DNA from 3 places in the Cobetia sp. 4B genome. Region 1 is predicted to be linked to each of the others. Evidence: predicted binding sites of a transcription regulator. Region 1 holds the regulator's gene; each other region holds the start of a gene.
The links. The regulator LexA, encoded in region 1, represses DNA repair genes until DNA is damaged. The targets are predictions, from matches to a motif close to TACTGTNTANNTANACAGTA.
Positions count from the first base shown of each region.

Region 2: the regulator LexA is predicted to act here: its motif matches at 3,125-3,144, upstream of recA (recombinase RecA).
Region 3: the regulator LexA is predicted to act here: its motif matches at 6,360-6,379, upstream of umuD (translesion error-prone DNA polymerase V autoproteolytic subunit).

Region 1 is NZ_CP059843.1:994,347-1,004,636, forward strand. Features, by position in the region: gene topA (type I DNA topoisomerase) at 535-3,177, shown strand; gene H2O77_RS04235 (DUF6586 family protein) at 3,177-3,656, shown strand; gene H2O77_RS04240 (hypothetical protein) at 3,909-4,148, shown strand; gene lexA (transcriptional repressor LexA) at 4,295-4,924, opposite strand; gene H2O77_RS04250 (TetR/AcrR family transcriptional regulator) at 5,533-6,210, shown strand; gene H2O77_RS04255 (L,D-transpeptidase) at 6,210-6,752, shown strand; gene nagZ (beta-N-acetylhexosaminidase) at 7,012-8,157, shown strand; gene H2O77_RS04265 (mechanosensitive ion channel family protein) at 8,206-9,552, shown strand; gene H2O77_RS04270 (hypoxanthine-guanine phosphoribosyltransferase) at 9,533-10,114, shown strand.
Region 2 is NZ_CP059843.1:3,824,510-3,834,799, reverse strand. Features, by position in the region: gene mutS (DNA mismatch repair protein MutS) at 1-2,339, opposite strand, end outside; gene H2O77_RS15695 (CinA family protein) at 2,554-3,042, shown strand; gene recA (recombinase RecA) at 3,258-4,325, shown strand; gene H2O77_RS15685 (regulatory protein RecX) at 4,558-5,142, shown strand; gene alaS (alanine--tRNA ligase) at 5,385-7,988, shown strand; gene H2O77_RS15675 (aspartate kinase) at 8,098-9,345, shown strand; gene csrA (carbon storage regulator CsrA) at 9,704-9,895, shown strand.
Region 3 is NZ_CP059843.1:1,786,255-1,796,544, reverse strand. Features, by position in the region: gene H2O77_RS07655 (LysR family transcriptional regulator) at 107-1,069, opposite strand; gene H2O77_RS07650 (aspartate aminotransferase family protein) at 1,269-2,618, shown strand; gene H2O77_RS07645 (CoA-acylating methylmalonate-semialdehyde dehydrogenase) at 2,761-4,251, shown strand; gene H2O77_RS07640 (putative quinol monooxygenase) at 4,478-4,789, shown strand; gene H2O77_RS07635 (glutamate carboxypeptidase) at 4,902-6,110, opposite strand; gene umuD (translesion error-prone DNA polymerase V autoproteolytic subunit) at 6,399-6,860, shown strand; gene H2O77_RS07625 (Y-family DNA polymerase) at 6,869-8,143, shown strand; gene H2O77_RS07620 (NAD(P)H-dependent oxidoreductase) at 8,389-8,973, shown strand; gene H2O77_RS07615 (helix-turn-helix transcriptional regulator) at 9,120-9,962, opposite strand; gene H2O77_RS07610 (aldehyde dehydrogenase) at 10,145-10,290, opposite strand, start outside.

The DNA.
Region 1 (10,290 bases):
TACGCCATGCGGGCGCGGCCCGTCATTTCGACGCCTGACGGCCAGGCGTCGCATGTTCTCTGCGGCAACGTCGTGGTGACCGCCCCGTCACGCCAATGTCCGCCGGCTGGCTTTCACTGACAGCCATTCCAGTGCTACCTATATAGTGGCAATACCCTGCTGAGCGAAATTTCCGCTCATCGGCCCAGCGCAGACCGTGCACCGGCCCCGTGTATCGGGCCCGTTGACCGCTGCCATGCGCTGATGACCTATGCTCAAACCCGGCTCGGATGCCGGATTGCCACGACCACATGCCTGACGGCTGTCGATGTCATTCGGCGCAAGCCGCATGCTGACATGGCGGGTGGCAGGGCATGTCTCGAGGCTGGCGCAGAGGCGACCTGTCGAGCCGCCCTGTCGAGGCGTCAGTCTCAACATTGCTGGTCAGCGCTGAAATGCTGGGGTAGGGTAGGCGCATTTTTCGGCTGGGACAAAACCCAGCGCGACGAGTCATTCGCCGGCGCAATCAGCGCCGGCCAGGAGATGCGAGCAACCATGGGCAAGTCACTGGTGATCGTCGAGTCGCCCGCCAAGGCCAAGACCATCAACAAGTATCTCGGCAACGACTTCGTGGTGAAGTCGAGTGTCGGGCACATCCGCGACCTGCCGACCAGCGGTAGCGGCAAGCAGGCCACCGACCCCAAGGAACGTGCCCGTCAGGCGGCGGAGACTCGCAAGATGTCGCCCGAGGTCAAGGCGGCTCACAAGGCGCAGAAGGCCAAGACCCAGTTGATCCGCCGCATGGGGGTCGACCCGGAGAATGGCTGGGAGGCGCATTACGAGATCCTGCCCGGCAAGGAAAAGGTCGTTTCCGAGCTGACGCGTCTGGCCGAGAAAGCCGACACCATCTATCTCGCGACGGATCTGGACCGCGAAGGTGAGGCGATCGCCTGGCACCTGCGCGAGACCATCGGTGGCGACGATTCGCGTTACAAGCGCGTAGTGTTCAACGAGATCACCAAGAAGGCGATCACGGCGGCCTTCGATGAGCCGGGCGAGCTGAAGATGGACCGCGTGCATGCCCAGCAGGCACGCCGCTATCTGGATCGCGTCGTCGGCTTCATGGTCTCGCCGCTGCTGTGGGCCAAGGTCGCTCGTGGCCTGTCCGCCGGGCGTGTGCAGTCGGTTGCCGTGCGTCTGATCGTCGAGCGTGAGCGCGAGATCCGCGCCTTCATCCCCGAAGAGTTCTGGGATGTCCACGCTGAGCTGGCCGCCGCCAGTGGTGAAGCGATCCGTTTCGAGCTGGCGCGTCAGGATGGCAAGGCCTTCCGTCCGACCAGCGAGAAGGAGACGATGGACCGCATCGCGGCGCTGCGCACGGCCAAGCTCGCGATCACCAATCGTGAAGACAAGCCGACGCGCTCCAAGCCGAACGCGCCGTTCATCACCTCGACCCTGCAGCAGGCGGCCAGTGGTCGTCTCGGCTTCTCGGTCAAGAAGACCATGATGATGGCCCAGCGTCTCTACGAGGCGGGTTACATCACCTACATGCGTACCGACTCGACCAATCTGTCGGCGGACGCGGTCGCCACGGCGCGCGACTTCATCAGCGAAGAATACGGCAGCAACTACCTGCCGGAAGCGGCCAACGTCTACTCCAGCAAGGAAGGCGCCCAGGAAGCGCACGAAGCGATTCGTCCTTCCGAAGTGTCGCGCCGCGCCACCGATCTCGCCGGCATGGAGCGTGACGCCGAGCGTCTGTATGAGCTGATCTGGCGTCAGTTCGTCGCCTGTCAGATGCTGCCGGCCGAATACCTGTCCTCCACGCTGACCATCGAAGTGGATGGCTACGAGCTGCGCGCCAAGGGCCGTGTGCTCAAGTTCGACGGCTACACGCGTGTCATGAAGCCGATGGGCAAGAAGGAAGAGGACCAGTCGCTTCCGGACCTCGCCATCGGCGAGAAGCTGGACCTGGTCGAGCTGCAGCCGCTGCAGCACTTCACCAAGCCCACGGCGCGTTACACCGAGGCCAGCCTGGTCAAGGAGCTGGAGAAGCGCGGTATCGGTCGTCCGTCCACCTATGCCGCCATCATCTCCACCATCCAGGACCGTGGCTACGTGGCGCTGGAAAACCGTCGCTTCTATGCCGAGAAGCTGGGCGACATCGTTACCGATCGCCTCAGCGAGTCCTTCAAGGACCTGATGGACTTCGGCTTCACGGCGCGCATGGAAGACTATCTCGATGAGGTGGCCAATGGCGGGCGCAACTGGCGCGAGCTGCTGGACACCTTCTACGCCGAGTTCAAGGCCGAGCTGGACCACGCCCAGTCCGAAGAGGGCATGCGTCCCAACCAGCCGGTGCCGACGGACATCGCCTGCCCGACCTGTGGCCGTGAGATGCAGATTCGTACCGCCTCTACCGGGGTCTTCCTGGGCTGTTCCGGCTACAACCTGCCACCCAAGGAGCGCTGCAAGACCACCATCGATCTGCTGCCGGGCGATGAAGCCGTGGCGGCCGATGCCGGTGAAGATGCCGAGACGGATGCGCTGCGCGCCAAGCGTCGCTGCCCGATCTGCGCCACCGCGATGGACAGCTACCTGATCGATGAGCAGCGCAAGCTGCACGTCTGCGGCAATAGCCCGGACTGTGTCGGCCACGAGGTCGAGGAAGGTCAGTTCCGCATCAAGGGCTACGATGGCCCGGTGATCGAGTGCGACAAGTGCGGCTCCGACATGCAGCTCAAGACCGGGCGTTTCGGCAAGTACTTCGGCTGCACCAACGAGAATTGCAAGAACACCCGCAAGCTGCTCAAGTCCGGTGAAGTGGCGCCGCCGAAGATGGACCCGATTCCGATGCCGGAACTTGCCTGCGTCAAGGTCGAGGACCACTACGTGCTGCGCGATGGCGCCAGTGGCCTGTTCCTGGCGGCCAGTCAGTTCCCCAAGAATCGCGAGACGCGTCCGCCGCTGGTCAAGGAGCTCAAGGCGCATGCCGACGAGCTGCCGGAGAAGTATCACTTCATTCTCGAGGCCCCGGATCAGGACCCGGACGGACGTCCGGCGCAGATTCGCTTCTCGCGCAAGGTCAAGGCTCAGTACGTCATGACCGATGAGGAAGGCAAGGCGACCGGTTGGAAGGCGACCTACGACAACGGCCGCTGGGTCGTCGAGGACAAGCGCAAGGGAGCCAAGAGCTGATGAGCCAGCGTGCCCGTACCAATCAGCTGCTGTATCAGGCCGAGTTGCTGCTGGCCCAGTCAGCAGCCTCTGGCGACGATGAGCATGCCGTGGCGCGTCGCATGGCCGGTGAAGAGGGCGCGCTCGCCCTGCTGGAGCTGGCGCTGGCGTCATTGCTGGAAGAATGTGCCGTGACGGCGCGCTGGCCGCAGGGTAGCTGGCGCGAGCGCCTGGCGTCGCCGCCGACGCCCATCGCCGAGGTCGAGCAGCTGCGCAGCCTGCTGGAGCGCCCCGACAGCTGGTTGTCTGAGCTGGTCGCGGATGTGACCCGCCTGCATGAAGAGGGCGGCGTCGCTCGCCGCGAGGAATCGCGTTCGCGTGGTGATGGTCTGATCATCGCGGCAGCCTCGCGCGCCTCGCTGGCCGAGCGTCTCAGCGCCGCCATCACGGCATTCAAGGCGCTGCTGCCGCAGCTGCGCGAGTCGAGTGTCGAGTGGTAGGTCAAGGCGTTGATCTGGTGCTGCACGCTGGTGATGACTGGCGCATGGCAATCGGGTGACGTTTCGCCTTCACGGGTGCTAGACTGATCGCATTGTGGCAAGCCCTGCATTCTCCGGTACGACCATGGCTCTGGCTGTGGTCGTACTTTTTTCTGCGTCGCTGATGGCAACGCGGTGCCGGGCTTGCCAGCCGTCGCGCTGACGATTACAACGACGCCGGTATCTCGCGAGATGCCGTGCAGGAGGAATGACGTGTCCGATCCCGCCGTACTTGAAATTGTGCAAATGGAAGATGGTGAAGTGATTCTGCGCGCCGCGGAAAGCGAAGGTGAGCCGCTGCTCAGCATTCGCATTTCGGACGAGGCCGCCGATCTGCTGCGTGACAATCGTTTCGAGGTCGCGCGTGAGATGATCGACCACGCCATCACCCGGACTCGCCTCTGGGATGGCGAAGAAGACGAGGACGAGCAGTCAGAAGGCATCGTGCACTGATTCATCGCTCGCGCTTCGCGCACAAAAAAACCCGCCTCGAGGCGGGTTTTTTTGTGCAATGCGTGCGGCTTTTCTGTTGCTCAGAGCTCTGCGAGAAAGGTGCTGCTGGGCATAGCTCGTTGCTCAAAGCGCTGCTGGTCAAAGCCTCAGTGCAGGCCGCCATCGCGGATGACGCCCACCCCGAGACCTTCGATCTCCAGGCTGTCCGTGCGCAGGTCGACCTTGATCGGCGAGAAGTCCTCGTTCTCGGCTTCCAGCCACACGTAGTGCCCGTCACGGCGGAAGCGCTTGACGGTGACCTCATCCCCCAGACGTGCCACCACGATCTGGCCGTCACGCACGCTGGTGGTGCGGTGCACGGCCAACAGGTCGCCTTCCAGAATCCCCACGTCCTTCATCGACACGCCGCGCACACGCAGCAGGTAGTCGGCAGCCGGCGAGAAGTAGTCGCTCGGTAGCGGACAATGACGGTCGATATGCTCGCTGGCAAGAATCGGGCTGCCGGCGGCCACTTCCCCGATCACCGGCAGGCCATCGTTGGCGCTGTCGTCGACGTCAGCCAGCGACGGCACGCGAATGCCGCGTGAGGTGCCCGGCACCATCTCGATGGCGCCCTTGCGCTTGAGGGCACGCAGATGCTCCTCGGCGGCATTCGGCGAGCGGAAGCCCAGCGCCTGGGCGATTTCGGCCCGCGTCGGCGGGTAGCCAGAGGACTTGATGGTCTTGATGATGAAGTCGAAGACATCCTGCTGGCGCGGAGTAAGCGGCTGGGTCATGGCATTGCCTTTGGCCTGGGCGGCATCTTGAGCTGACGGCACGGGGTGTGCATCCATACAACTGTCATTGTATCCAGTCATGGCGGTCATGCAAGGCATCGTGGCTTGCGTGGTGGCCTCAAAGGGCAGGTAGTCGCCGGGATATCGCTGTCTGGCGACTTTTCCTGCCGATATCCGAGGCATTCTTTCTTGAAGGGAATGTCTGGAGGTGAATGCCTAGAGATGAATGCCTGGAGATGAATGCCTGGAGATGAATGCCTGGAGATGAATGCCTGGAGATGAATGCCTGGAGATGAACCCGGCCTGGCTCTGGCGGGGTGGTCAGTCACCGAGCATGACGAGCCCTTGAATCGGCTCGGTCAGCGTTGAGGGAATATCAGGCTTGGCTAAACCTCTGGCGTTTGAAACGCGAGAGAATTGTCAGTCATGGCATGGCGCGCTAGAATCAAGGTGTTTCAAACGAATGTTCGCCGATGGCGGTGCTCACGGGTGCCATGATCGAACGCGCCTTGCGGTGAACCTGCACCACCTCATGAGAGAGTCGCCGCGCGGGGCTTGCGCCGTGACCTACGACTCCAGTCCTTTTCTACCTGACAAGGGTTCCGCCCATGGCCCAGACCGATACCGTTACCCGCATCCTCGATACTGCCGAGGTGCTGTTCGCCGAGCGCGGCTTCGCCGAGACCTCACTGCGCAACATCACCAGCAAGGCCAAGGTCAATCTGGCGGCGGTGAACTACCACTTCGGCTCCAAGAAATCGCTGATCCAGGCGGTCTTCGCGCGCTATCTCGACCCTTTCAGTGAGCGTTTCCACGCGGCACTCGACAGCGTCGAGCAGCAATACGCCGGGCGTCAGGTGCCGCTGGAGGTCCTGCTGGAGGTGATGGCGCGTACCGTGCTGGAGGTGCCGGCCGAGCGCAACAGCCTGCGTACCTTCATGCGCCTGCTCGGGCTGGCCTATACCCAGGGGCAGGGCCACATGCGACGCTATATCCGCGAGCATTACGGCACGGTCTTCAGCCGCTTCGCCGAGCTTCTGAAGCTGGCGACGCCTAATCTGCCGGACAACGAGCGCTTCTGGCGTCTGCACTTCATGCTCGGCAGCGTGATCTTCACCTTCTCGGGCCTGGATGCGCTGCGCGATATCGAGGAGGCCGAGTACGGCCATCACACCACGGTGCGCGAGCTGATCCAGCACATGCGTCCGGTGGTGGTCGCGGCAATGGCAGCGCCGCTGCCGGCCTCGCTCGGGGATGGTGAGGCGGTCACCCAGGCGGCCAGCTGATGGCCTGCTGGGTAGCGGTGGACCTCTCGCGCCAGAGCCTTGAGATACGTAGTGACGCGCCGAGTGGCAGTCGTGATACGCCGCCCCCCGCGGCTGACCCTGACGCGCTGGTGCACGCCTGCGCGATCTCCAGCGGCCTCAACGGTATCGGCGAGCTCGACGGCAGCGGTTGCACGCCAACCGGCTGGCATGTGATTCGTGCCGCCATCGGGGCGGGCAATCCGTGTGGCGCCGTCTATCGCGGCCGGCGCTTCACGGGCGAGGTGTTCACGCCCGAGCTTGCCTTAGAGCATCCTGAGCGTGACTGGATCCTGACGCGCATTCTGTGGCTCAGCGGCCGCGAGCCCGGCGTCAATCGTGGTCGCAATGCCCGCGGCGAGCGGGTCGATAGCCTGCGTCGCTACATCTATTTTCATGGCACGCCCAGCACGGAGCCCATGGGGGTAGTGGCGTCCCACGGCTGCATTCGCTTGCGTGATGACGACCTGCTGCGACTCTTTGCCGAGGCTGTGCCCGGCACTCCGGTGCTGCTGCATGCCTGAAGGCGTTGGTATCCGAGTCTGATACCCTCCATGAGCTGTCACAGGAATCTGCGTGACAGCCCCTTGCCGGGGCGCAGCTGGCCGCGACTGTTCGATGGGGGTTCAGTCGGCTAGAATTGCGCCTTTCCTCGCGCTGGCAGCCTGATTCATCACGTTTCTTCCAGGCTGCCGAGCCCCGTACAAGACATGAAGTCCTGGCGGTCGTGATTCCTCTCTTCACGGGACATCACTGCCGCAGGCCATGGACAGGAAGGATGACATGACACAGCCACTGGGCTCCGTAATGGTCGATGTTGCGGGGCTGACCCTCGCCCGCGACGAACGTGAACTGCTGGCACGCCCTGCCGTCGGGGGCGTCATCCTGTTTGCGCGCAACTGCGCCTCTCCCGAGCAGGTGCTGGAGCTGAGCCGCGAGATTCGCAGCGTCAATCCCCACCTGCTGATCGCCATCGATCAGGAAGGCGGGCGCGTCCAGCGTCTGCGCGAGGGCGTGACACGCCTGCCATCGATGCGCAGCCTGGCACAGTGCTGTCTCGGGCGTGACTGTGATGGTTGCGGCGAAGACGCCCAGGCCGTGGGTCTGGGGCTGGCGCGCGATGCCGGCTGGTTGCTGGGCATGGAAATGGCAGCCATCGGCTGTGATATCACCTTTGCGCCGGTACTCGATATCGATGTGGCGGGCTCGACCATCATTGGCGATCGCAGCTTCGGCGCCACGCCGGAAGACGTCATCGCGGTGGGCGGCGCCTTCATCGACGGGCTGCAGGAAGCGGGCATGTCCGCCGTCGGCAAGCACTACCCGGGGCATGGTGGCATCTCGGCAGATACCCATCTGGAGCGCGTGGTCGATCCGCGGCCGTTCCGCGAGCTGCGCGAGCATGACCTCAAGCCCTTCGCGGCCCTCGCCGAGCGTCTGGGCGGCGTGATGCCGGCGCATGTGATCTATCCGGATTTCGATGCACGCCCCGCGGGCTTCTCGCCCAGCTGGTTGGGCCTGCTGCGCGAAGAGTTCGGCTTCAAGGGCGCCATCTTCTCCGATGACCTCGGCATGGCGGCGGCCGTCGCGGAAGGCGGCCCGGCAGAGCGTGCGCGCCTGGCGCTGGACGCCGGCTGTGACATGGCGCTGGTCTGCAATGACCCGGTTGCCGCGCGCGAAGTGCTCGACAGCCTCGATGACGATGAGCAGCGCCACCGTGGCAAGCGCCAGGCGCGGCTGCGCTATGCGCGAGCTCGCCCGACGCTTGATGGTCTGGTGGGGCTGGCGCGCTGGCGGCGCACCCACGCGCGCCTCGAATCGATGGCGGCCAGTCAGGCATCACAGCAGGCTGCCATGCCCTCGGGCACGCTAGGCGCTGCCGAGGCGTCTGACGCACGGTCGGCCTCTGAGTCCGGTAGCGCGCAATAATCAGGCACGCGGTGCCTCTTTCGAGTCGAAGACTGGCAAGGAATCCCCATGGCTGAGCAATCCGCCACCGAGGCTGCTGCCGACAAGCTGGCAGCGCCTGCCGAAGAGATGATCAATCAATGGGTCGAGCCGCTGCGCCACTGGGTCGAGCAGACCTTTGGTCTGCCGCTGTGGGGCATCAATCTCGCTCTGCTGCTGCTGGCGGTGCTGTTGCTGCACCTCATCGAGCGAGTGGTGCTCAGCCGCCTGGCGACGCATGCCGAGAAGAGTCGCAACCTGTGGGATGACGCCCTGGTGCATGGCCTGCGTCATCCCTTGTCATTCTGGCTCTACAGCATGGGGGTGTTGCTGGCGCTCGGCATCATCGCCGGCCAGTTCAGCCTCGGCGGGGCCGAGAAGTACCTGGGCACGGCGCGCCAGATCGTGACCCTGCTGGCACTAGCCTGGGCGTTGATCCGCATGGTCAAGCGCTTCGAGGCGCTGCGCACCATGCCGCCGCCCGGCACCAACGTCAACGCGATGGATGCCACCACGGCCTCGGCGATCAGCAAGCTGCTGCGGGCGGTCGTGGTCGTGCTGGTGGGGCTGGCCATCCTGCAGAATCTCGGCGTCTCGCTGTCCGGGGTGCTGGCCTTCGGGGGTGTCGGCGGTATCGCGGTCGGCTTTGCGGCGCGGGATCTGCTGGCCAACTTCTTCGGTGCCCTGATGATCCATCTCGATCGGCCCTTCAAGGTCGGCGACTGGATCCGCTCACCGGACCGCGAGATCGAGGGCACCGTCGAGGATATCGGTTGGCGCCTGACGCGCATCCGCACCTTCGACATGCGGCCCCTCTACGTGCCGAACGCCATCTTCACCAGCATCTCGGTGGAGAATCCGTCGCGCATGTACAATCGCCGCATCTTCGAGACCGTGGGGCTGCGCTATGAGGATGCCGCCCAGGTCGGCCCCATCGTTGCTGCGGTACGCGAGATGCTGGAAGGCCATGACGAGATCGACCAGACGCGCACCCAGATCGTGAACTTCACCACCTACGGTGAGCATTCGCTGAACTTCTTCGTCTATGTCTTCACGCGCACCACCGACTGGGTGAAGTACCACGCGATCAAGCAGGATGTCCTGCTCAGGGTGCACGACATCATCCGTGAGCATGATGCCCAGGTGGCGCTGCCTGGCCAGCGTCTGCATTTTGCCGATGTACTGTCCCTCGAAGGACGCCACCATGAACACGACGCCGAGGCTGAGAATGCCGCGGCGTCATCAGACACGCAGACGCGCGGGTCCCGCCGCCGTTCTGATTCAACCGCCGCTGCTACATCCTCCTCTGCGCCCGTCCGGCGTGGAGATGAGGCCAGTGACACCCAGGAAACTCCCGATGCTGACTCCGACGCCTGAGACCCTCACCGCCCTGCATGACGAAATGCGTGAGGTGATGGACAACGCCGATTGCCTGATCCCGCAAGCTGACCTTGAAGTGGCACTCGACCGCATGGCCGTTGAGCTGACGGAACGCCTCGGCGATCGCATGCCGATCTTCTATTGCGTGATGAACGGCGGCCTGATCACCGCCGGCCAGCTGCTGACCCGCCTCGACTTCCCGCTGGAAGTCGATTATCTGCACGCCACTCGCTACCGTGGCGCGATGCGCGGCGGCGAGCTGTTCTGGCGCGTCAACCCGGAGCTGCCGATGGCCGGTCGCGACGTGGTGATCGTCGATGACATCCTCGATGAGGGTGGCACCCTGGCCGCGATCCTCGAGTACTGCCGTGAAGCCGGTGCGCGCAGCGTGTCCAGCTGTGTGCTGGTCGACAAGAAGCATGACCGCAAGGCCTACCCGGGCTTCAAGGCCGATTTCTGTGGTCTCGACGTCGAAGACCGCTTCCTGTTCGGCTTCGGCATGGACTACAAGGGCTACTGGCGTAACGCGCCGGGCATCTACGCGCCCAAGGGCCTGTAAGATTTGCTGGATGGCAGCCGCCATCCCGCGATATGACACTCGTTCACCACCCGCCCGGGCAACCGCGGCGGGTGGTGTCGTTTTCGGGGCCTTTTCTGTTCTCCTGGCGCAGAGCGTGACGATTGTGCTTGTCGTCGCCGGTTGGCTCGGAGTAGCGTTCGCTGAGGATCGGAGTG
Region 2 (10,290 bases), 1.5 Mb from region 1:
GCCAGCTGGGCCACCTGCAGGCCATAGCTCTGGCTGGCAGGGCCTTCCTCGACGCGGTGCATGAAGACGATGCCATCGCCGTGCTCAGCGGCCGTCAGGTGCACGTTGGCGACGGCATCGGCATGCTCGGGCAGCGCCGTCATCTCGAAGTAATGGGTCGCGAACAGGGTGAAGGCACGCGTGCGCGCCAGATGCTCGGCGCTGGCCCATGCCAGTGACAGACCATCGAAGGTCGAGGTGCCGCGGCCGATTTCATCCATCAACACCAGGCTCTCGTCAGTGGCGTTGTGCAGGATGCTGGCGGTCTCGGTCATCTCGACCATGAAGGTCGAGCGTCCGCCGGCCAGGTCATCCGATGAGCCGATGCGCGTGAAGATGCGGTCCAGCGGGCCGATGCAGGCGCGCGATGCCGGCACGAAGCTGCCGGTATGTGCGAGTAGAGCGATCAGTGCCGTCTGGCGCATGTAGGTGGATTTACCGCCCATGTTGGGGCCGGTGATCACCAGCATGCGCCGCGCATCATCGAAGCGCACATCGTTGGGAACGAAGGGATGATCGCTGACATGTTCGACCACCGGGTGGCGTCCGCCTTCGATATCGATGCCCGGGGTCTCGCTGAGTTCGGGGCGCACGAAATCGAGCGCGGCGGCGCGATCGGCAAAGGCGGTCAGCACATCCAGTGACGCCAGCGCGCGGGCCGTCTGCTGCAGGCCATCCAGTTCGGTATTCAGATCATCCAGCAGGTGCTCATACAACAGCTTCTCGCGCGCCAGTGACTTGGACTTGGCGGACAGCGCCTTGTCCTCGAATTCCTTGAGCTCGGGGATGATGAAACGCTCGGCATTCTTGAGGGTCTGGCGACGGATGTATTCCGGCGGGGCCTCGGCCGATTGCGAGCGCGGCAGCTCGATGAAGTAGCCGTGCACGCGGTTGTAGCCGACCTTGAGGTTGCTCAGGCCGGTGCGCTCGCGCTCGCGGGTCTCTAGTGCGACCAGATACTGGCCGGCGTTCTCGGACAGGCCGCGATACTCGTCCAGCTCATCGTCGTAGCCATCGGCGATCACGCCACCATCGCGCAGCACCACCGGCGGATTCTCGACCAGCGCCTCGCTGAGCATCGCGGAAAGTGCCGGGAACAGGCGGATGGCATCGCGCAGGTCATCGATGGCGCTGCCTTTCTCGACGCTGGCGAGCACGGCGCGCAGCTCGGGCAGGGTGTTGAGGCCATCGCGCAGGCGTGCCATGTCACGGGGGCGAGCGCTGCGCAGCGCGACACGGGCGAGGATACGCTCCACATCGCCGATGCGCTTGAGCAGACCTTGCAGTTCGAAGGGATAGTCGCCATCCAGCAGACGTTGCACTGCCGCCTGGCGCTGGCCGATCTGGAGCTGATCGCGCAGCGGGCGGTTGAGCCAGCGCTTGAGCAGGCGTGAGCCCATCGCGGTCGCGGTGACATCCAGCACGCTGGCCAGCGTGTTGTCGCTGGTGCCGCCCAGGTTGGTATCGATCTCGAGGTTGCGACGGCTGGCGGCATCGATCACCACCGAGTCATCGCGGCTCTCGACGGCCAGCGCGGTCACGTGGGGCAGGCCGGTGCGCTGGGTGTCGCGAGCGTAGTCGAGCAAGGCGCCGGCTGCCGTGACGGCGCGCGTCAGGTGGCTGCAGCCGAAGCCGTTGAGGTCCTGGACGCCGAACTGATCGCACAGCAGGCGCAAGGCTGTCTCGTGATCGAAGTGCCAATCGCTCTGACGGGTCAGGCCCGGACGCGAGGACAGGCTGGCGGGGAGGGTACGGCTTTCGCCGACCATGACTTCGGCAGGCGACAGACGTTGGATCTCGGCCAGCAGCTCATCATCACCATTGACCTCGAGCACGCTGAAGCGACCGGAGGAGAGCTCGAGAGCGGCCAGGCCCCAGGTCTCGCCATCACGGTGCAGCGCCACCAGCAGGTTGTCGCGGCTGGCATCCAGCAGCGCCTCATCATGCAGTGTCCCCGGGGTGACGATACGCACGACCTTGCGCTCGACAGGCCCCTTGCTGGTCGCCGGGTCACCGATCTGCTCGCAGATGGCCACCGATTCGCCCATCTTGACCAGGCGTGCCAGATAGCCTTCGGCGCTGTGATAGGGCACCCCTGCCATGGGAATCGGTGAGCCGCCGGAGCTGCCGCGCGCCGTCAACGTGATATCGAGAAGTTGTGCTGCGCGCTTGGCGTCCTCATGAAACAGTTCATAGAAGTCGCCCATGCGATAGAACAGCAGCACGCCGGGGTGCTCGCGTTTGATCTTCATGTACTGCGTCATCATCGGCGTCATCTGGGGCGCGCTGTTCTTGGCCATGGCCATGGACTTCCTTGACTGCACTGCAATGGGAAAAAGCACACATGCGAGAGCACGGCATGCGGGATGCGCGATATTCTACGGACTGGCGCGGCCGGCTCCAATGCCTGTGATGTCTCATGCTCGCTGCCCTTTTCACCCGATGACCTCCACAAGGAGAAAGTTCGTGAGCCAATTGACTGGTACGACCCCTGAGGCTGCGTGCGCGAATGCCCTGGCTGAGCAGTTGCAGGCGCTGGCGGTCGCGCGCGGGGTGCGCGTCACCACCGCCGAGTCGTGCACCGGAGGCGGGGTGAGCGCGGCGATCACGGCGATTGCCGGCAGCTCCAGCTATTTCGATGCGGGCTACGTGACCTATTCCAATGCCACCAAGCAGCGCCTGTTGGGGGTCAGTGAGGCATCGCTTGAAGAGTTCGGTGCCGTCTCCGAGGCAGTCGTGTGCGAGATGGTGCGGGGCGCCTGTCGCGAAAGCGGCGCTGAGCTGGGGGTGGCGATCAGCGGTGTGGCCGGCCCCGGCGGGGGAAGTGACGAGAAGCCCGTCGGCACCGTATGGCTGGCGTGGGGGAGTGAGGCCCGCCAGCAGGCACGCTGCTGTCACTTTCCCGGCGACCGGCAGGCCGTGCGCGACGCCGCGGTGCGGGAGGCATTGCAGGGCTTGATCGAACGCGTGGAGGCCTTGCAGATCGGCACCGAACACGCGTGAGCCCGATGCAAGCCCCGCGTTGAGGGTGCTGCCTGAAAAAGCGCATCACCGGACTGGCAGAGTGACGCAACTTGCGGCATTATACTGTCCATGTATACAGGGTTTTGCCACGACACCTCAGCCGCTAGTCTGACGGTGTCTGCTCAGCTCTCAGTGACAGAATTCTCTATTCCAGGTGGCAGCCCGTGTGGCTCCGCCGTTCGACAGGAGGCCACATGGCAAAGGACGACAATCGTACCAAGGCGCTGAACGCGGCGCTGTCCCAGATCGAGCGCCAGTTCGGCAAGGGCGCCGTCATGCGCATGGGCGATGCCCCGCGTGTGGCCATCCCGTCGGTTTCCACCGGTTCTCTGGGGCTGGATATCGCACTCGGCATCGGCGGCCTGCCCTTCGGGCGCGTGGTCGAGATCTATGGCCCGGAATCCTCGGGCAAGACGACACTGACCCTCTCGGTCATCGCCCAGGCGCAGAAGCAGGGCAAGGTCTGTGCCTTCATCGATGCCGAGCACGCACTGGATCCGTCCTACGCCGAGAAGCTGGGCGTCAATCTGGACGAGATGCTGGTCTCCCAGCCGGACACCGGTGAGCAGGCGCTCGAGATCGTCGACATGCTGGTACGCTCCGGCGGTGTTGACGTCATCATCGTCGACTCCGTGGCGGCACTGACGCCGCGTGCCGAGATCGAAGGCGAGATGGGCGACTCCCACGTCGGCCTGCAGGCGCGTCTGATGTCCCAGGCACTGCGCAAGGTGACCGGTCACATCAAGAACGCCAACTGCATGGTGGTGTTCATCAACCAGATCCGCATGAAGATCGGCGTGATGTTCGGTAGCCCCGAAACCACGACTGGCGGTAACGCACTGAAGTTCTACTCCAGTGTGCGTCTGGATATCCGTCGTACCGGTTCCGTGAAGTCCGGTGATGAAGTCACCGGTAACGAGACCCGCGTCAAGGTCGTCAAGAACAAGGTCGCGCCGCCGTTCCGTCAGGCCGAGTTCCAGATTCTCTACGGCAAGGGCATCTATCACGCCGGTGAGGTGATCGACCTGGGCGTGCAGTGTGGTCTGGTCGGCAAGTCAGGCGCCTGGTACAGCTATCAGGGCAGCAAGATCGGTCAGGGCAAGGCCAATTCCGCCCAGTACCTGGAAGACAATCCCGCCATCATGGAGGAGATTGAAACCCAGATCCGTGCCCAGTTGCTGGCAGCGCCGGAAGCCAAGGAAGAGCCGAAAGAGACCGCGGCCGCCGAGAGTGAAGACGACCTGGATATCGATCTCGATTGAGGTTCGTCCAGAAGAAAGAGCAAGAGCGCCAGCCGCCAGGCTGGCGTCATCGCACCGTGTCGTTTTCGACCCGGTGAGATGATCCCAAGGCGCCCGCCCCGATGACTCGGAGGCGGGCGCCTTGCGTTCACGTCCATCGATGTCCTTCTGCTCAACCCCGGGGAGCATGACCATGCACGATGACAGCGCTGAAATGGGTGGGCCTGAGTATCAACCGCTCGACTCAGGCGCGATGACGCCGCAACGGCGTGCGCGCAATGATGCCATCGCGCGCCTGGCGCGCCGCGAGCATAGCCGCCGCGAGCTGCACGACTATCTCAAGGAGCGTGACTACCTGCGGGCGGTCAGCAATGACGAGTTGGCAGAGCGGCAAGCCGCGGGCGAGGAGGGTGCACAGGCGGCCTTGAGTCGCGATGAGGTCGAGCTGCTGATCGAGGAGGTGCTGGAGCGCATGGTCGAGGAGGGCCTGCAATCCGATGAGCGCTTTGCCGCCAGCTTCCTGCGGACGCGAGTGCTGCGCGGGCAGGGGCCGAGGCGTATCCAGCAGGAGCTGCGCCAGCGTGGTATCGATAGCGAGACGCTCAATGCCGTGATGCGTGCCGCCAGTGACCCGACGCCGGATGCCTTCGGTCATGTCGAGGCGGTGGATTTCTTCGAACTGGCGCGCGAGACGCTGGCCAGGCGCTTTTCCGGCCCCGGCGAGGGGCACAAGGAGCGCGCGCGGCGCGAGCGCTTTCTGCTCCAGCGCGGCTTCGACTATGAGCAGCTGCGCTATGCCATGGAGTCCGCCTGGAGTGATGAGGGCGAAGAAGGCTAGCTGGCGGGCGACTGTTTGGCTCTCATGACGCGCAAACCGGCGCTTCAAGACATTTCCCCCCCTTTAGCTTGCGCGAACAGGCGTTATACTAGGTCGTCTTGCGACGGCACGGGGCAGGCGCCTTCTTTCATGCTTTTCATTGCACCTCCATGCATACCCACATGGATGAATATGCAGAAACCATGCGGAAGTCATGCAGAAGACCCCCGGAGCGTCTTTACGCACATCGCTACGGAACCTCTATGAAAAGCGCAGAAATCAGAAACGCCTTCCTGACCTATTTCGAGAAGCAGGGCCATACCATCGTTCCCACCAGCTCCCTGGTGCCGAACAACGACCCGACTCTGCTGTTCACCAACGCCGGCATGGTGCCCTTCAAGGATGTCTTCCTGGGCCGTGATCCGCGTGGCTACAGCCGTGCAACCTCCGCGCAGCGCTGCGTGCGCGCCGGTGGCAAGCACAATGACCTGGACAACGTCGGCTATACCGCCCGTCACCACACCTTCTTCGAGATGCTGGGCAACTTCAGCTTCGGCGACTACTTCAAGCGCGAAGCCATCCAGTTCGCCTGGAAGTTTCTGACCGAAGAACTCGGCCTGCCGAAGGAGAAGCTGTGGGTCACCGTGCACGTCAGCGATGACGAAGCCCGTGACATCTGGTTCAACGAGGTCGGCATCGATCAGAACCGCTTCTCGCGTCTCGACGAGGACAACTTCTGGCAGATGGGCGACACCGGCCCGTGCGGCCCGTCCTCCGAAATCTTCTATGACCACGGCGAAGACGTCGCCGGTGGCCCGCCGGGCAGCCCGGACGAGGATGGCGATCGCTACATCGAGATCTGGAACCTTGTCTTCATGCAGTTCGACCGTGATGCCGAGGGCACGCTGCACCCGCTGCCCAAGCCGTCCATCGATACCGGCATGGGCCTGGAGCGTGTCGCGGCCGTGATGCAGGGCGTGCACTCCAACTACGAAATCGACCTGTTCCAGAATCTGCTGGCCGCCGCTGCCGAGATCATCGGTCACGACAACATCGCCACGCCGTCACTGCGCGTGGTGGCTGACCACATCCGCTCGTGTGCCTTCCTGATCGCCGATGGCGTGCTGCCGTCCAACGAAGGCCGTGGCTACGTGCTGCGCCGCATCATCCGTCGCGCCGTGCGTCACGGTCACAAGCTGGGGGCGCGTGGCAGCTTCTTCTACAAGCTGGTCGCGGCTCTGGACAGCGAGATGGGCGATGCCTATCCGGAACTGCGCGCCGCACGCGAGCAGATCGAACGTGTGCTGCTCAAGGAAGAGGAGCAGTTCGCGCGTACGCTGGAACATGGCATGAAGCTTCTGGAAGAAGCCATCGCTGGTCTCGAGGGCAATACCCTCGACGGCGAGACCATCTTCAAGCTCTACGACACCTACGGCTTCCCCTATGACCTGACCGCCGACATCTGCCGCGAGCGCGAGCTGATCCTCGATGAGACAGGTTTCCAGGCGGCCCTGGAAGCACAGCGTGATCGCGCCCGTGCCGCCAGCAACTTCGGCGGCGACTACTCCGCCAACCTGGTGCTGGAAGGCGAGACCGTCTTCACCGGTTACGACCAGCTGGAAGGGGAAGCCACCGTCACCTCGCTGTTCGACGCCGAAGGCAATGCCGTCGAGCAGCTCGAGGTGGACACCAAGGGCATCGTGGTACTCGATACCACCCCGTTCTACGGCGAGTCAGGTGGCCAGGCCGGTGACACCGGTTATCTGCATCTGGATGGCGGCCGCTTCCAGGTCAGCGATACCCAGAAGCAGACCGGCCATCACCTGCACCACGGTGTGCTGATCGAAGGCGCTCTCAAGGTCGGTGACAAGGTGCGTCCGCAGGTCGATGCCGAGCTGCGCGCGGCTTCCGTGCGCAACCACTCCGCCACGCACCTGCTGCACGAAGCGCTGCGTCTGGTGCTGGGCGAGCACGTTCAGCAGAAGGGCTCGCTGGTCACGGCCGAGCGTCTGCGCTTCGACTTCAGCCACTTTGAGGCGATGACGGCCGAGCAGCTGTCCGAGGTCGAGCGCATCGTCAACGCGCAGATCCTGGCCAACGCCGAGACCACCATCGAGTTCATGAGTCTCGATGAGGCCAAGGCGCGCGGCGCAGCGGCACTCTTCGATGCCAAGTATGGTGAGGAAGTCCGCGTGCTGACCATCGGTCAGGATGCCTTCTCCATCGAGCTGTGCGGCGGGACTCACGTCAAGCGCAGCGGCGACATCGGCCAGATGCACATTCTCGCCGAGACCGGCATCGCGTCCGGCGTGCGTCGTATCGAGGCCATCACCGGTCGCGCCGCGCGTGACTTCCTGCTCGCGCAGGAAGCGACTCTGGCTCGCCTCGGTGAGCGCCTCAAGGCCAAGCCGGAGCAGGTCGAAGAGCGCGTCGGCAGCCTGTTAGAGCGCAATCGCGGCCTCGAGAAGGAGCTTGAACGCCTCAAGGCCAAGCTGGCGTCCGCTTCGGCCAGCGACATGCTCAGCGACATCGCGAATGTCCAGGGCATCAAGGTGCTGGCCAAGCAGGTCGAAGGCGTCTCCGGCAAGGAGCTGCGCGGCCTGATGGATGATCTCAAGTCCAAGCTCGGCTCCGGCATCCTGGTGCTCGGCGTCGCGGACGGTGACAAGGTCAGCCTGATCGCCGGTGTCACCGACGACCTGACCTCGCGCGTCAAGGCGGGTGACCTGGTGCGCCACGTGGCCGAGCAGGTCGGTGGCAAGGGTGGCGGTCGTGCTGACATGGCCCAGGCCGGTGGCAGTGACGCCGCCTCGCTTCCGGGCGCACTGGCCGGTGTGCCATCATGGGTAGACGCCCAGCTGGGCTGACAGTACAAGATGAAGGCCGGGCTCCTCTTGGGGAGACCCGGCCTCTTTTTGGGCTCACATGAGCTTCATGTGGGGACAACGCAAACGGACACGGATAACGGAAACGCACATGGCGCTATACGTTCAGAAGTTCGGAGGCACTTCGGTCGGCTCGGTGGAGCGGATCAAGGCCGTCGCCGAGAAGGTCAAGCGATTCCGCGATGAAGGCCATCAGATTGTCGTGGTCGTCTCTGCCATGAGTGGCGAGACCAACCGACTGATCGGTCTCGCCAGCGAGATCAATGATGACCCGACACCGCGCGAGATGGACATGCTGGTCTCCACTGGCGAGCAGGTCACCATTTCCCTGCTGGCCATGGCGCTGCAGAAGATCGGCGTCGACGCGACCTCCTACACAGGGGCGCAGGTGGGAATCCGCACCGATAGCGCGCACACCAAGGCGCGTATCCAGCACATCGATACCGATGACCTGCGTGAAGACCTCGACGATGGCAAGGTGGTCGTGGTGGCAGGCTTCCAGGGTGTCGATGAAGAGGGCAACATCACGACGCTGGGTCGTGGTGGCTCTGACACCACCGGTGTCGCCCTAGCTGCCGCACTGAAGGCGGATGAGTGCCAGATCTATACCGATGTCGATGGTGTCTATACCACTGACCCGCGCGTGTGCTCCAAGGCACGTCGTCTGGAAACGGTGACCGTCGAGGAAATGCTGGAAATGGCGAGCCTGGGCTCCAAGATCCTGCAGATCCGTTCGGTGGAATTCGCCGGCAAGTACAATGTTCCCCTGCGTGTGCTGTCTTCCTTCGAGGATGGCCCGGGTACCCTGATCGTCGCTGAGGAAGAAGACAACATGGAAGAACCGCTGATCTCCGGCATCGCCTTCAATGTCAACGAAGCCAAGCTGACTCTGCTCAACACGCCGGATATCCCGGGTGTCGCTTCCAAGATTCTGGGCCCGATCGCCGATTCCAACATCGAAATCGACATGATCGTCCAGAACGTCTCTCCGGACGGCAATACCACTGACTTCTCCTTCACCGTCGCCAAGACCGACTTCAAGGCGACCCAGCGCATCCTGACCGAGACGGTGATTCCGTCCGTCGGTGGTGGCGAGATGCGCGGTGATGACAACATCGCCAAGGTCTCGCTGGTCGGTGTCGGCATGCGTTCTCACGCGGGTGTCGCCTCCAAGATGTTCCGCGTACTGGCGGAAGAAGGCATCAATATCCGCATGGTCTCCACTTCAGAGATCAAGATTTCCGTCCTGATCGACGAGAAATTCATGGAGCTGGCGGTTCGCTCCCTGCATACCGCTTTCGGGCTGGATGCAGAAGCGATCAGCGACGAGACTGCCTGAGTCTCACCACGGAGCGTGCAGCAAGGAAGTCGTAAAGACACCGACAATCAATGACTTGCCCAAGTCGTGAAGCGTCGGTGCCCAGGCCGGGGAGGTTGGTCTGGCAGACGTGCGGCACGTGAAGTCGATAGCGCCCGATGTATTTTCTGTCATTCTTCTGAATGTCAGTCTGTGCATCGGGCGCTTTCATTCAACGTGTCTATCGGGTGTGATGAAGGTATGGCATTGGCCGTCGGAGCATGCATAGCGCATAATTCGAGCTTCATGCATCAGGGTGGTCGACTTGTCCCGGTCGATCGCCGCCTCCACATCCCGTTGAAGTCCCAGCTGTTTTGAATTTCTGACAAGGAGATCAGTCATGCTCATCCTGACCCGTAGAGTGGGTGAAACTCTGATGATCGGAGACGACATCACTGTCACCGTTCTCGGAGTGAAAGGTAATCAGGTGCGTATCGGTGTGAACGCGCCCAAGGACGTTGCCGTCCATCGAGAAGAGATCTATCAGCGCATCCAGCGTGAGAAAGAAGACAATGGCGATGCCATCGCCTGACGGCATGCTGCGCCTGCACGTCGCACGACCCTGCACGACCCGATGAACGCCAGCCATTGTCCCCATGGCTGGCGTTCGCGTGTGTGGGCCTGGCGCAGGCGAGGGTGGCCCGCCTAGCTCATGAACAACGGCGTACTTACCTCCATGAGCAGCGGCTCATGCGGGGTGATGAGAGGGCGGCTTGTTCAAGTCTGTGTTCCGTAAGGGAAAAATTTGGCTTTTTTCTCAAAAAGGGGGAGACAAGCCGATTCTGGTTCGGTAATATGCCCGCTCCCTCGAACGAGACGCGACGACAGGCTAGCCATCGTCATGTTCTGGTTCATGCGGGGAGATTGCTTGGGGGCGCGCAGCCTCGAGCCTGTTGTCGAGTGGTGATGAGATGTTCAGCATCGAAG
Region 3 (10,290 bases), 790 kb from region 1:
AGCCACCGTCTCCTTAAGAGCGTATAGCTGCTTCCACCCGCCAGCTGGGCGACTTCTCTGACCCCGACACGCTTGGACTTGTTCGTAGCTTACTCTCCCTCGCCGACTACACTCTTCGAGCTGGTTTCGCTTGGCGCAGGGTATCCAGCTCCTTCAGATAACGCTCCAGCACCAGATTGGGTGGGCGGCTCTTGCGCGTGATGGCGCTGTAATAGGTGACATAGGAGTTGGCCACCGGGCTGAGCGCCTGCATCTGGCCATCGCGCACCCAGCGCTCGGCATAGTGGGTGGGCAGATAGCCGAGATAGCGCCCGGAAAGCACCAGGAAGGCGATGCCCTCGCGGTCAGTCGCGGAGGCGGCGGCCTTGAGCGGCTCATGCAGCGCCTTGATCGCAGGCGTCTGGGCGTAGGCCGGCAGCACCGCATCATGCTGGCGAATCTCTTCCTCGCCCACCGGACGTCCCCGCGCGAGGGTATCGCCCGCGCGGGGTTCACGAAACAGCACATGGCCCCGTGCGCAGTAAAGGCAGGAGGTTTCCTCGTAGAGCGAGCGATACTCGAGCCCCGGCAGCGTCTTGAGCGTCGGGATCACCCCGGTATGCAGACGGCCATCCAGCACGGCGCGCTCGATCTCGTTGGGGGGAATCATGCGGATGTTGATCATCACCTCCGGGCCGTGACCCTTCAGCGCACTCAGCGCATCCGTGATGTGCATCTCGGGCATGGTGACCAGATTGTCGGTGATGCCGATGTTCAGCTCACCCTTGAGCCAGGCATGCAGACCATTGATGCGTGTGCGAAAGCCCTCTGCCGCCGCCAGCATCTGCATCGCGGCCTCGTGGACTTCCCGCCCCTCATTGGTGAGAGCAAACCCGCTGCGCCCGCGCTGACAGAGCTTGAGGCCCAGCCGCGTCTCCAGGTCACTCATCGCCATGCTGATGGCGGAGCGACTGATGTTGAGCTCGATCTCGGCCGCTGAGAAGCCACCACACTCCACCACCTTGCGAAAGATACGCAGCAGACGCAGGTCGGTATCGCCGAGCTGCCCCCGCATGACCTCGCCTCGCATAGGCCCGCGCCTCCTGTTATTGAACGGTTCCGCGACAGACGGCGCCTGACTGCGCCGAGATGGCGTAGCGAACGCCAGCGGAAAGTTAAGTAAATGCTTTCCTGAAGGTAAAGACAATGGCATTTATCTTACCAAAAGGACTTCCTAATCTAGTTGGACAGGAGCCGAGAACCAACAACAACACTCTGTGGGAGACATCATGACCGCCTTCGATACATCCCCTTCCGCCCAGGCAGGCTTGAGCCAGGAGCAGCTCGATGCCTACTGGATGCCCTACACGGCCAACCGCCAGTTCAAGCAGGACCCGCGCATCATCACCAAGGCGCAGGGGGCCTACTTCACGGACTCCCAGGGCCGTCAGATCTTCGATGGCCTGTCGGGTCTCTGGACCTGCGGTGCCGGCCATTGCCGCCCGGAAATCGCCGAGGCGGTCAGTGCGCAGCTGCGCGAGCTGGATTACGCGCCCGCCTTCCAGTACGGCCATCCCAAGGCCTTCGAGCTGGCGCATCGCATCAAGACGCTGATGCCTGAGGGGCTGGATCACGTCTTCTTCACCGGCTCCGGCTCCGAGAGTGCCGACACCTCACTGAAAATCGCGCGTGCCTACTGGCGCAAGAAAGGCAAGCCGACCAAGACCAAGCTGATCGGACGCAGCAAGGGCTATCACGGCGTCAACTTCGGGGGCTTCAGTGTCGGTGGCATCGGGGCCAACCGCTCGCTCTACGGTCAGGGGGTCGATGCCGATCACCTGCCGCATACCCTGCTCAAGGAAAATGTCTTCACGCCCGGCATGCCCAGGACCGGTGCCGAGCGCGCCGATGAGCTGCTGGAGCTGATCGCGCTGCATGATGCCTCCAATATCGCCGCCGTCATCGTCGAGCCGATGGCAGGCTCCGCCGGCGTGCTGCCACCGCCAGTAGGCTATCTCAAGCGCCTTCGCGAGATATGCGACCAGCACGACATCCTGTTGATCTTCGATGAGGTCATCACCGGCTTCGGACGCATGGGCGCCATGAGTGGCGCCGAGGAATTCGGGGTCACGCCGGACATCCTCAACGTCGCCAAGCAGATCACCAATGGCGCGGTGCCGATGGGCGCCGTGGTCGTCAAGGGCGACATCTACCAGACCTTCATGGACAACGGCGGCCCCGACTACATGATGGAGATTCCCCACGGCTACACCTACTCCGGTCACCCGGTGGCGTGTGCCGCGGCGCTGGCAGCCCTCGACGTGCTCGAGAACGACCAGCTCATCTCCCGTGTCCGCGAGCTGAGTCCGGTGTTCGAGAAGAAGCTGCACGAGCTCAAGGGCACGCGCTACATCAGCGACATCCGCAACTACGGTCTGGCCGGTGCCCTGCAGGTCGAGGCCTATCCCGGCGAGCCGGCGCGGCGCCCGTATGAGATTGCCATGCACTGCTGGAAGGCCGGTTTCTATGTCCGTTACGGCGGCGACACCATCCAGCTGGGCCTGCCGTTCATCACCGAACACGACGAGCTGGACCGTCTGATCAATGCCCTCGGCGATGCCTTCGCCGCCCAGGACTGACGCTCGAAGCTCAAGGCTGACGGTCGACGCTCAAGGCTGACCATCGACGTTCAAGACTGACCATCAACATTCAGAACTGACGATCAACACCACTTCATTCATCGCCATTCATTTCACAAGTCATCTCAGGGAGACCCACCCAATGAAGACGCTCGGACACCTCATCAACGGCAACATCGATCACAGCGAAGGCCGTACCCAGGACATCTTCAATCCCTCCACCGGCGAAGTCGGCGGTCAGGTGCGCCTGGCCAGCAAGGCGACGGTCGAGGAAGCCATCGCGGCCGCCGAGGCCGCCTTCCCGGAGTGGCGCAACACGCCGCCGATCAAGCGCGCCCGAGTGATGTTCCGCTTCAAGCAGCTGCTGGAAGAACATGCCGACGAGATCGCCCGCCTGATCGGTCAGGAGCACGGCAAGATCTGTCACGATGCGCTGGGCGAATTGCAGCGCGGCATCGAGAATGTCGAATATGCCTGCAGCGCCCCGGAACTGCTCAAGGGCGAGCACAGCCGCAATACCGGCCCGGGCATCGATTCCTGGAGTGAATTCCAGCCGCTGGGCGTGGTTGCCGGCATCACGCCGTTCAACTTCCCGGCCATGGTGCCGCTGTGGATGTACCCGATGGCGATCGCCTGCGGCAATACCTTCGTCCTCAAGCCCTCCGAGCGCGACCCGACCTCCACGCTGTTCATCGCCGAGCTGCTGATGGAGGCCGGTCTGCCGGCCGGCGTCATGAATGTCGTCAATGGCGACAAGGAAGCCGTCGATACGCTGCTGGACGACCCGCGCATTCAGGCGGTCAGCTTCGTCGGCTCCACCCCGATCGCTGAATACATCTACAGCCGCGCCGCAGCCAACGGCAAACGCTGTCAGGCCCTCGGTGGCGCCAAGAACCACGCCATCGTGATGCCGGACGCCGACATGGAATACGTGGCCAACTCACTGAATGGCGCCGCCTTCGGCTCCTCCGGTGAGCGCTGCATGGCACTGTCCGTCGCGGTGGCCGTGGGCGATGACGCCGCCGACAAGCTGATCGCGCAGATGAAGCAGCAGATGGAAGGCCTCAAGGTCGGCATCTACAGCGACAAGGGCAATGATTTCGGCCCGCTGATCACCGCGGCCCATCGTGACAAGGTGGTCGGCTACATCGACAGCGCCGAGCAGCAAGGCGCGACGGTGGTGGTCGATGGCCGCAATCCGCAGGTCGAAGGCGGCGAGAACGGCTTCTTCGTCGGCGGCACCCTGATCGATGGCGTCACCCCGGAGATGACCTGCTACCAGGAAGAGATCTTCGGCCCGGTGCTGCTGGTCGTGCGCGCCGATTCGATGGAAGCCGCCATGCAGCTGATCAATGATCACGAATACGGCAACGGCACCTGCATCTACACCCGTGATGGCGAAGCCGCCCGCTACTTCAGTGATCACATCCAGGTCGGCATGGTCGGCATCAACGTGCCGCTGCCGGTACCGGTTGCCTATCACAGCTTCGGCGGCTGGAAGCGCTCGCTGTTCGGCGATCTGTCCGCCTACGGCCCGGATGCGGTGCGCTTCTACACTCGCCGCAAGACCATCACCCAGCGCTGGCCTTCCGCCGGTCTGCGTGAAGGCGCCCAGTTCGCCTTCCCGTCCTGATCCATCGCCTTCGCTTTCTGATCCATCACGAACGCGGATCATCGTCTGATGACAACTGCGCCGGACAGCCCTGCTGTCCGGCGCTTTCATGTGCTAATCATGCAGGGTCATGCCGGCAGTCAGCCCCTGCCCCTTGCAGTGGCCAGAAACGGCTCCACATAGTCAGGACATCTCATCACGAGAATCCCGACAACATCGGCGGTCAGCACCGTCACAAGGAGCCAAGATGATCTGGGTAATCGCCACCGTTACCGCCAAGGAAGGCCACGTTCAGGATGTCTTCAATGAACTCTGCGCCGTCGCGCCCACCGTGCGCGAGGAAGATGGCTGCCACGCCTACCACCCGTGCCTGGACTCCGAACGCGCCGCCGACAAGGACAACGACCCACGCCCCGACACCATCACCGTGGTGGAAGCCTGGGAATCCCACGATGCGCTGCAGGCCCACCGTGAGACCGAACACATGCAGCGCTTCCGCGACAACGCCGGTGACTGGATCGCCGATGGCGATATCCGCATCCTGAGCCCGGCGGGCTGATAGACAGAACAGCATTGGGAAAGACCCAAAAAAGCCCGACCTCCAGGAGGCCGGGCTTTTTTATCGGGCTTGCTGTCATGACGGCATATCATTTACCGCTACAACCCCGGTTTCACTCCTGCGGCTGATCCTCGGACAATTGCATGATCATGCGCGTCGTCAGGTAAAGGCGTGGCACGACGCTATCGACCAGCACGAACTCCTGATCGCTGTGATAGCCGCCGCCGACGAGACCCAGGGATTCGAGCACTGCCGGTTTATCGGAATCTGCATGATAGGCGTAGGCTGCATCGGTGCCGCCACCGATCTCGACCGCTTGCAGTGTCTGCCCCAACTCTTGATAGATCTTCTGGGCCTGCTCGGCCAGCTGCTGACTCTGCGGATTGTCAGGCAGCGGCGGACGCCCCTTCTCGAGGTGGAACTCCACTTCGGTATCATCGATCAACTGGTTCTTCGTGATGGCCTGCGCTTCTTCCAGGACACGCTGATACTCGCTGCTATCGAAGTAGCGCATATCACCTTCCGCCCTGGCATGCTCCGGAATCACGTTGCGCTTGACGCCGCCCTCGACGATCGTCCAGTTGAGCGTCGTCTCCTTGTCCGCATCATCAAGCTCATTCAACTGCAGCAGCTGATGAGACAGCTCCATGATGGCGTTGCGCCCTTCCTCTGGTGCGCCACCGGCATGGGAGGCACGGCCCTTCACCTCGAGAAACGCATAGTTGATGCCCTTGGTGACGACGGTGACGGCATCAACTCCCGGGTCAGCGAAGGTAGGCTCGAATACCAGCACGGCATCCTGATCTGCCGATAGCTCATGAATCAGGTCATGCGAGCCAGGCGAGCCCTTCTCCTCATCAGGATTGAAGACAACCGTCACCTGGCCATAGTCATCAAACCCGAGCGACTTCAGCGCCTCGAGACTGTGCAGAATAACGGCTGCGCCACCCTTGGCATCGCCCACGCCCGGGCCATAGGCACGCCCATCCTCGATACGGAAGGCACGCTCCGTGGCGGCGCCTTCATCGAAGACGGTGTCGTAGTGAATCATCAACATTATCTTGCGACTGCCATCTCCCTGCAGGCGACCGACAATCGTATTGCCGCCATAGGTCTTGGCAGGGTGCGTTTCCACCTGTGCGCCAAGCGCTTCGAGATGCTGGGTCAGCATTGCCTCAACGTCATTCAAGCCTTCACGGTAGCCCGTTCCCGAATCCAAGTTGACCAGTGATTCCAGCGTCTCCAGCAGAGGTGCTCGCTGTTGCTCGACGGCATCCTGCACATCCTGATAGTCCGCCGCTTGCGCACTGGCACTGCACATACCGCATGCCAAACCCACCGCCAACATCGGAAGCCGCATTTTCCACCTCTAATATTTTTATATAAGGAATAACGAAGGTAAGGCGGATATCAGGCAAACGCAAACGCGAGGCCTACCGGGAAATTTTTTCTGCTAGCAGCTTTACCTGCCGTCCACCATTGAACACAGGTGCACTTCATCTGATCTGCGTCTCGTGAATGTGCAGCACTCGCAGGGATTATCGGTTGCCTGAGGGCTTCTCAGCGCCGATACTGTATATGAATACAGTATCGAAAGGAGACCCCACCCATGACCGTATCTGCCGCTCAACCGTCCCACGCCTCGCTGGCTCGCCCTCATCCAGCGCCGGAGCCCTGTGCGCTGCCGCACCCTCACATCACGGGGCGCGCTGGCATTTCCGGCTTCCCCTCGCCGGCCGAGGATTACGCGGGGCGCACGCTGGACCTCAACGAGCGGCTGATCAAGCGCCCGGCAGCGACCTTCTTCATGACGGTGGCGGGTGACAGCATGGAAGGCTTCGGCATCTATGAGGGTGACACCCTGGTGGTAGACCGCTCCATCGATGCCCGCCCCGGGCATATCGTGGTGGCACTGGTCGAGGGTGAGGTGGTGGTCAAGCGTTATGAGCTGATCGGTCAGCGCCCCTATCTGAGCTCCGGCAATGCTCTGTATCCGCCGGTCGCGATCTTCGACCTCGAATGCCAGGTCTGGGGGGTGGTGCGTTCCGTCATCCACGAATACGCGGTATGAAGACGCCGATGATCGGACTGGTCGACTGCAACAACTTCTACGCCAGCTGCGAGCGAGTGTTCGACCCGCGCCTGGAGGGCCGCCCTGTCGGCGTGATGTCCAACAATGACGGCTGCGTGATCGCGCGCTCCAACGAACTCAAGGCGCTGGGCGTGGAGATGGGCACCCCCGCCTTCCAGCTACAGTCACTCGTCCGTGAGGGGCGCATCCACCTGCTCTCCTCCAACTATGAGCTGTATGGCGACATGTCGGCGCGCGTGCGTGAGGTGCTGGAGGAATATTCCGCCGGGGTCGAGCCCTACTCCATCGATGAGATGTTCGTGCGTTTCGATGGCTTTGATCGCAACTCGATGCTGACATTGAGCCGCACCCTGCACCGTAATGTCCGCAAGTTCACCGGCATTCCCGTATGTGTCGGGGTCGCGCCAACTCGAACGCTGGCCAAGTTGGCCAATCGCGCTGCCAAGAAACGTCCGGAATTCGGCGGTGTCTGCGTGCTGGAACCCGATGAAGTCGGCACCCAGCGCCTGCTGGCCGATACGCCACTGGGCGATGTCTGGGGCGTGGGCCGACGATTGGTCGAACGCCTGGCACTGCAAGGCCTGCACACTGCTTGGGACCTGCGCTGCGCCGACCCGCGCGCCATCGGCCAGCGGTATTCCGTGGTTCTGGAACGCACCGCGCGCGAACTGCAAGGCACGCCCTGCTTCGAGATGAATGATGCCGATGACGCTCGCCAGCGCATCATGACCTCGCGCTCCTTCGGGCGCATGACCGGTGACTTGAATGAACTCAGGGACGCCATCCGCCAACATGCCCAGCGCGGCGCCGAGAAGCTGCGCCATCAAGGCAGCCTGACACGCGCCGTGCTGGTCTTCCTCAAGAGCAATCGCCACCGACCCGACCTGCCGCAATACTCACCCAGCACCATCGTCGAGCTGCCCGCCCCCACCAATGACAGCCGCGAGATACTCGCCGCCGCGCAACAGGCGCTGGAGCATATCTACCTGCGCGGTTATCGCTTCATGAAGGCTGGCGTGATGCTGCTCGACCTCATCGACCAGCCACGCGAGCAACTCTCGTTGCTCGACGACGAAGCGGATATCGCCAGGCGTGAACGCAGTCAGCAGCTGATGGCGACACTGGACGCCATGAATCAGAAGATGGGCCGCGGCACCGTGCGTCTGGGCGTCGCACGCCCCGACGCCGCCTGGCAACTGCGCTGCGCCCACCGCAGCGCCCGCTACACCACCAACTGGCAGGAATTGAAGCGGTTGCGTTAGTGGACTTGGCCGAAAGCTCTGAGCGCAATTCCGAGTGCCCCAACCATCAGCAATACAATCCCTTTCCTCGGCGCTCATACCGCAGAAGGCATGAAGGGAGTGAATGCGTAGATATCGCGCGCAACCTGATCGGATTGTTGCACCCACAGCAAAGGTGTTTTACGCCAGCGCCGCTTTATCAATGACTTGCGAACACTCATGCTGTGCGCCATTGCTGAAAAGCCAACAGTTGTGGAGTACCCGGCATGAAGATTCTACTGATCAACGGCGGCAAGGCCTTTGCCCATTCCAATGGCGAGCTGAACGCGACGCTGCATGAGCTGGCGCGCGGTGAGCTGGCCGAGCTGGGTCATGAAGTGCGTGAAACCGTCATCGAGGAAGGCTTCGAGGCCAAGGCGGAAATCGAGAAGCAGCTGTGGGCGGACCTGATCATCTATCAGACCCCAGGTTGGTGGATGGGTCTGCCGTGGACCGTGAAGAAGTATCTCGATGACATCCTGACTGAGGGCCACGGCTCTCTATATGCCAGCGATGGGCGTCATCGCACCAGTCCGACCCAGGGCTATGGCACTGGCGGCTTGATGCAGGGCCGCCAGTACATGCTGTCACTGACCTGGAATGCGCCACTTGAGGCCTTTGATGAAGAAGGCAACTTCTTCGAGGGCAAGGGCATCGATGGCGTCTACTTCCCGGTGCACAAGGCGATGGAATTCCTCGGCATGACGGCCTTGCCGACCTACCTGGCCACTGATGTAATCAAGAATCCTGACCTGGCAGCCTACACCCAGGCCTACCGCACGCACCTGCGCGAGCACGTCGGCCGCGCCTGAAGGCTCGGGGCGTCATACAGTCTGAGCTGATGACGCCTCTCCCAAGCTCTCGAATACACGAAAGGCTGCCCATGGGCAGCCTTTCGTCGTTGAGTAGCCGTCATTCAGCCATCAAGTAGCGATAATCCGGCGCTCGAGGAAACCTATCAAGGCCCGACCTGGCTCAGTGCCCCGCTCTGGCGAGAGACGAGCGAGACGTGATCCAGAAACAGGCGGAACATCTGGGCCTGGCTCGAAACGGCCAGACGCTGATAGATATGCTTGCGATGTACCTTGACGGTGCCATCGCTGATTGCGAGTTCACGCGCGGCAGATTTGGTGGAGTGTCCGGCCAGCAACAACTTGACGATGTCCTGCTCACGCTGCGTCAGAAGACCATCACCAAAGCTATCGAAGGCGGCCTCTACCGGCTCATGATGCTCCAGGCGATCCACGAAACTGACGCCCTGCCACTTCCAATACTCGCGCGCGAGGGGCTCGATGATCGGTTGCAGGTTCTTGAGCGCCAGCAGTGATTTTCGAGTCAGCGGCAGAGAGGTCTCATGCAATCCCAGCGAAAACACCATCACGATGTCGCCGGGCAGTTGTATGAAGATGCCAATTTCATCCTTGAGTCCCAACGCGCCGTAATAATGCTTGTAGTACTCACTGTCTTCGAAGCAATCAGGCGCCAGCTCACTCAGGCGGTAGACGCCGGGACGACAGCTTTGCTGGGTCGAGGTATAGAAGGGATCCAATATGTAGGCATCGCCAATATAACGTTCTACCCCCTGCTGCCGACGCTCAGGAGGATAATTGTCGTAGATCAGGATGGGTGCGCACCCTTGCTTGTAGGTGCTGACCAGTATCGTGTCAAAAGGCAGAATGTCGTGGAAGACGTCCTGCAGCAAGCGAGGGAATTCCGCCGAAGATGCCGATGTCATCAGCTTCGCCAGCACGCAATGCCAGCTCGATAGTTCTGGAGCGCACAACAACTCTTTGTGAATCATGAGCCGACCCTGGTGACGTATCGAGACATCCTAGCATAGCCAACGAAGGTATAACGCTGGCGCATCCGGAGCCATCACGCCCCGAACGCCAATGAAAGCGCCAGGCATGAGCCTGGCGCTTTCATTGCAAGACGCTTGTTCGTGTCAGAACGTCCAGCACGGATCATCCCCGCCACCACCATTCAGGTAATGGCCAACCAGATGGACTTCGTCTCGGTATATTCACCGAGTGTCTGCAGTGACTTGTCGCGGCCATTGCCGGACTGCTTCACACCACCAAAGGGCATCGTCATGTCCGGCCCTGCCCAGTTGTTGATATAGACCTGTC